Priestia megaterium: one gene and its partner. The protein of the gene in region 2 binds, or shares a complex with, the protein of the main gene of each other region. Links are inferred from orthologs where the notes say so. Each region holds a gene or a part of one and is shown on either strand. Other genes may lie near its edges. The genes, in order: trxB and trxA.

Region 1 (3,130 bases), 310 kb from region 2 along the record:
AGTTAAAATCTTTTCTCTAAGCTCTCTTGGTTTTAACTCTGACGTCTCATAAATAAGCTGAGCTCTTCCCTTTAACTCCTCAAGAAGCTCACGTTCCATACCAATTCCTTCTAAAGGTAAACCCGAAGGAGCTAGCGGATGTGAACGTCTCGTTTCTTTATAGCGTGTCACCAATACAGAATCTTTTGCATCTAAAAATAAAATTTGTGGCGTGACCCACGTTGTTTCACTCATGTTATCTAATGCTTCAAACAGGCTTTCAAAAAACTCTCTGCCTCGCAAGTCCATAACAAGAGCAACTTTATTCATTTTATTCCCTGACTCTTTCATGAGTTCTAAAAATTTCGGTAGCAATGTAGGGGGTAAATTATCTACACAAAAGAACCCTAAATCTTCAAAACTCTGAATTGCTACTGTTTTTCCTGCACCTGACATTCCAGTAATAATCACTAATTGAATATCGCTTACAGACCCAGTACTCATTTTCCATCCCCCTCAATCTATGCATACATGTCTATTTATCATTAACAAGGATCAATTCGATAAGATAATAACTCGAAATCCGTTGTATACGTAAAGTTGCCATAAATAACACCCGACCCTTTTGCTACATAATCGATAATGTGATGATCTCCCGGTGCCATCGGCAATTCACTTACTTCACTCAAATTATGCCAACCGAGTTTGCCTTCTTCTGATTCTAGCACATTTGTCCCATCAAAATCTGTAGCAAAAAAAGTAAACATCATCCATTCAGATGAAATTTGATCGTTTTCTTTCATCGTAAAAGTAAAGATACCTTTTACAGTGGGATTTTTCAAATAAATTCCCGTTTCTTCACGAAATTCTCTTACAACAGAGTCTTTTACAGATTCTCCTTGCTCCATTTTCCCACCCGGGGCCACCCACCAGTTTCTTCGTGGCTTTTGAAGCAACAATACTTTATCGTCTTTCATTAATACACAATTTGTGACCCTTTGCATGTTTTCCACCTCATCATATGTATACTGACATTTTCTTTTATTATACTACGAAACAAACTTCTCTCACAACGGAGATGAACTAACTATTACTAAATTTTCTGAAAATAGACCCTTGCTGTTATATACGTAAATTCAATCTGTTATAGTCACAAAAAAGAGGCATAGGAACACGTCCTATGCCCGACATACATATATTTTATAAAAGGGGGTCAATTACTATCTATATAGTACCCCATCAATGTTTCACAGGTGTTACAGAACAGTTAAAACCGAATTACGTTTTGTAAAAGATTGATTTCAGCCTTATTGCTGAATAGCTTTTAACTTTTCTTTTAACTCTTCTACATAGTGCTGAGCCGCTTGAGCAGCAATGCTGCCATCACCTGTAGCTGTTACAATTTGACGAAGAGCCTTTTCACGAACGTCTCCAGCTGCGAACACACCTGGTACTTTTGTTTCCATTTGCTCGTTCGTTTCAATATATCCTTCTTTATTTGTGATGTTTAGACTTTCGAATGGTTTTGTTAGTGGAACCATTCCAACATAAATGAATACGCCGTCCGCACCGAACTCGCGCTCTTCACCTGTTTTTGTGTCTACTAACGTTACGCTGCCTACTTTACCGTCTTTTTCATTTACTTCCTTGACCGTTGTATTCCAAATAAAATCAACTTTTTCGTTGTCAAATGCGCGCTGCTGTAGGATTTTCTGCGCGCGAAGCTCATCGCGTCGGTGAATAATTGTTACTTTTGTTGCGAAGCGTGTTAAATATACGCCTTCTTCAACCGCAGAGTCTCCACCGCCTACAACAACTAGCTCTTTACCTTTAAAAAATGCGCCGTCACATACAGCACAATAAGATACGCCGCGGCCGCCTAGTTCTTTTTCTCCTGGCGCGCCTAATTTTTTATATTCCGCACCAGTAGCAACGATTACTGAACGTGTTTTATATTCTTTGCTGCCTGCACGAACTGTCTTGTATTCTTCTCCGTCGATGATTTCTTTAATATCACCGTACGCATATTCCGCACCGAATTTTTTTGCATGCTCAAACATTTTGTTAGAAAGGTCAGGACCAAGGATATGATCATAACCTGGATAGTTTTCTACATCTTCCGTATTAGCCATTTGACCGCCTGGAATTCCGCGTTCAATCATTAGTGTTGATAAATCTGCACGAGATGTATATACAGCAGCAGTCATACCTGCTGGGCCTGCCCCAATAATAATGACATCATAAATTTTTTCTTCTGTCATTGCTTTACACTCCTTTTAGGAAATTCCTTCGTAGTTGATTCCAAATTTATGGATAATTATTTCGTTATCACTATCCTAATATGTTCTTCCTATTATCGTCTATTTTTTTGCTCAATTTAATAACGTATTCACAATTTTACTGTACTTTCTAACTGTTGCAGCGGAAATGGAATATTGTTTTGCCGCATCAGCTTGAGTAATAACCTGCCTTTTTTCTTTCGCCCATATATATGTGACGGCTGCAGCCCATGCATTTACGTTCACATGCTGAAAATCATAGGATTGTTTATATACCTGTACATATACATAAAACCAAAAGCTTAAAAGATCCTGGGTATCACTTTCAGCCTGCGATTCCATCTCCAGTTCAATAACATCTGCCACCTCAAAAATCACATGTTGTTTATCCTGCCATACGTACGTATATACTTCATCCAAAAGTGTACTCATATGTATGGACGACTTGATTTCTTCTAAAAGAAGCAGACGCTGCTGTTCAGGAAGCTTTTTTGCCATATACAAGCTGTAAAGCTGATCGTGAACATTTTTTGTTGCACACTTCTGTTTCGCTGTAACATCCACTTTCGATTGAAAAACCTTCGCAGCTTTTTGACTGATGCGCCAAGGCTCCTCTCCTTCTTTATCAGGAACGTCTTCCAATGCCAGCTTCCACATTTCTTTAGCGAACGCTTCACGTCCGGTATAGTAAGAGGCATATGAGAGCCAATAATGAAATGAGTTGTCTCCTTGAAATCCTTGTGTATAAAGCTTTTTTAACCATCTGTATGATAGTTTGTATTGACCAATCAACGCAAATGTTGCTCCGAGCTTATAGCGGTGTTCAAATGACATCGGATAAACGCGGCTAAGCCCGTCTGTAAGCTCCTCAA
Region 2 (3,107 bases):
ACGGAGCATGAAGATTTAGCTGCTTACACATCGGATGGTTACGCTCAGGCGTTATTAGCCATCATTGAAAGTGAACAGCCTGAAGCTATCGTATTTGGCCATACGGCTCTTGGCAAAGACCTAGCGCCAAAACTGGCAGCTCGCTTAGACAAAGGACTTATCTCCGATGTGACGGATGTAGAAGTTGGAGGGGATCAAGTAGTCTTCACTCGCCCAATTTATTCTGGTAAAGCATTTGAGAAGAAAATCATGACCGATGCTTTTACGTTTGTAACGATTCGTCCAAATAATATTTCACCGCTTGCAAAAGACGAGGGACTTACAGGCGATGTAGAGGATTTAAATGTTGAAATCAAAAACCTGCGTACAGTTGTAAAAGAAGTTGTACGTAAAGCAACGCAAGGGGTTGATTTATCCGAAGCAAAAGTCGTGATTGCAGGTGGTCGAGGTGTAAAAAGCACGGAAGGTTTTGGACCTCTTCAAGAACTAGCGGACGTGTTAAATGGAGCTGTTGGGGCATCTCGCGGAGCGTGCGATGCAGATTACTGCGACTATTCTCTTCAGATCGGTCAGACGGGCAAAGTAGTCACACCAGATTTATACATTGCCTGCGGAATCTCAGGAGCCATTCAGCATTTGGCCGGCATGTCAAATTCAAAAATTATTGTTGCAATTAACAAAGATCCTGAGGCGAATATTTTTAAAGTAGCTGATTACGGAATCGTTGGAGATTTATTTGAAGTGGTGCCTCTGCTAACGGAAGAATTTAAAAAGCTGAAAGTACAGTCTGCGTAAGAGGCTGGGACAAAAGTATTTTAGACGAAGTGAAAAACGAACCATTGATCAAGATGTTTGATTAGTGGTTCGTTTTTTTGTTAGGGTAAACGTAGGTTTCATGTGTGTGGGTCTTTCTAGCAGTTGATTGGAGGGCAAGGCGAAGACTCCCGCGGAAAGCGAAGTCTTGTACAGAAATCAACTGCGGTGTCACAAGCGGTTCAGCCCATGTATACTATTTGTTCGTCTTTAGATGGGATTTAGTTATGTCTCAACCTCATGGAAAACGAAATTTTCTACGTATGTTTTTATGTGAATTGTACAAACTAGAGCGGAGAATAAACAGTATAAATGTAAGCAAAAAGTTAGCAAACCTTATTTGAAGGTGATATACTGTGAGTAGAATTTGGATATTGCATATATTTAGGAGGAATTAAAATGGCTATTGCACATGCTACAGATAAAAACTTTACAGATGAAATTAAATCAGGCCTAGTGCTTGTTGACTTTTGGGCACCATGGTGTGGCCCTTGTAAAATGATTGCTCCAGTTCTTGAAGAAATTGATGGCGAACTTAACGATAAAGTTAAAATCGTGAAAGTAGACGTTGATGAAAACCAAGAAACGGCTGGAAAATTTGGTGTTATGAGTATCCCAACTTTAGTATTATTTAAAGATGGAGAGAAAGTTGACCAAGTAGTTGGTTTCCAACCAAAAGAAGCATTAACAGAATTAATTAATAAACACGCGTAAGTCAAAACCTAGCTCAGGCTAGGTTTTTTCTTTTTCTCCACTTTTTCTCTTTTGGGAATACTTTTATTTAGCGAATATGCGTTCGTTTGTTTTATACTAGATGTAAGGAACACCGTCATAAATCCGGCTTATGTGCATGTATTGTAAGGCAGGAAAGAATGTAGGTTACGCTTCATAAGCGAATGTATAGATGGACAGAGTAAGAGAAGAGGAAGGAGAAAAGTATGAATGATTATTTAAAAGAAAAGCTGGCTATTTTACCGGATCAGCCCGGCTGTTACTTGATGAAAGATAAATATGGAACAGTCATTTACGTAGGAAAAGCAAAAGTATTAAAAAATCGAGTGCGCTCCTACTTTACCGGATCTCATGACGGAAAGACGCTTCGACTTGTAAACGACATTGTCGATTTTGAATATATCGTCACATCTTCTAATTTAGAAGCGCTTATTTTAGAAATGAATTTAATTAAAAAGCATGATCCAAAATACAATATCATGCTTAAAGATGATAAGGGTTATCCCTTTATTAAGATTACAGCTGAAAAACAGCCCCGACTTGTTATTACAAGAAAAATAAAAAAAGATAAAGGAAAATACTTCGGTCCTTATCCTAACGTTCAAGCTGCAAATGAAACAAAGCGGCTTCTTGATCGCATTTATCCATTAAGAAAGTGCTCTACCATGCCAGACAGGCCTTGTTTGTATTACCATATCGGGCAATGTCTAGCTCCTTGCGTAAAAGAAGTAAAAGAAGAGCAAAACAAACAAATTATTGAAAATATCACGCGGTTTTTAAATGGTGGATATGAGCATGTCAAAACAGAGTTAACTGAAAAAATGTTAAAAGCTTCAGAAGAACTTGACTTTGAACGGGCTAAAGAATATCGAGATCAAATTGCTCATATCGAAGCGACAATGGAAAAGCAAAAAGTAACGTTTAATGATTTTGTTAATCGAGATGTGTTTGGCTATTCTTATGATAAAGGCTGGATGTGTGTTCAAGTTTTCTTTATTCGCCAAGGAAAATTAATTGAGCGAGAAGTTTCTATGTTTCCTTTTTATAAAGAGCCAGAAGAAGATTTCTTAACTTTTATCGGTCAGTTTTATGCCAAAAATATTAAGCCAAAAGAAGTGATGGTTCCAGCAACGATTGATGCAGAGTTAGCTGAGAAATTAGTAGAAGTAGAGGTTCAGCATCCAAAGCGAGGTAAAAAGAAAGAATTAGTAGAACTTGCGTGTAAAAATGCAAAAATTGCGCTCGGTGAAAAATTCTATTTAATTGAACGAGATGAAGAGCGCACGGTTGGCGCAGTTGAACGGTTAGGAGAAGAGCTTGGAATTGCCGCTCCTTATCGGATTGAAGCATTTGATAACTCAAATATTCAAGGAACAGACCCAGTTTCTGCGATGATTGTTTTTGTTGATGGGAAACCGGAAAAGAAAGAATATCGCAAATATAAAATTAAGACCGTAAAAGGACCAGATGATTACAGTTCCATGAGAGAAGTAGTTCGCAGACGGTATTCCAGAGCGTTAAAAGAAGGTCTTCCGCTTCCGGATTTAATTGTTGTAGATGGA

Evidence for each region.
Region 1: the proteins of trxA (region 2) and trxB are in contact, whole or in part, in a crystal structure (PDB 1F6M), measured with the Escherichia coli proteins. The link is inferred for Priestia megaterium from one-to-one orthologs.

The regions. Positions count from the first base shown.
Region 1 is NZ_CP085442.1:4,920,322-4,923,451, forward strand. The notes cover bases 264-3,060. They hold trxB (thioredoxin-disulfide reductase), read right to left. Parts: upstream 2,241-3,060; coding sequence 1,287-2,240; downstream 264-1,286. Other genes in these bases: rapZ (RNase adapter RapZ), read right to left, coding at 264-483; LIS78_RS25620 (8-oxo-dGTP diphosphatase), read right to left, coding at 525-983; LIS78_RS25630 (tetratricopeptide repeat protein), read right to left, coding at 2,352-3,060. Outside these bases: more of rapZ, read right to left, coding at 1-263; more of LIS78_RS25630, read right to left, coding at 3,061-3,130.
Region 2 is NZ_CP085442.1:4,610,406-4,613,512, reverse strand. The notes cover bases 96-2,869. They hold trxA (thioredoxin), read left to right. Parts: upstream 96-1,212; coding sequence 1,213-1,527; downstream 1,528-2,869. Other genes in these bases: uvrC (excinuclease ABC subunit UvrC), read left to right, coding at 1,752-2,869; LIS78_RS23950 (electron transfer flavoprotein subunit alpha/FixB family protein), read left to right, coding at 96-795. Also shown: more of LIS78_RS23950, read left to right, coding at 1-95; more of uvrC, read left to right, coding at 2,870-3,107. UniProt on the Escherichia coli protein: Participates in various redox reactions through the reversible oxidation of its active center dithiol to a disulfide and catalyzes dithiol-disulfide exchange reactions.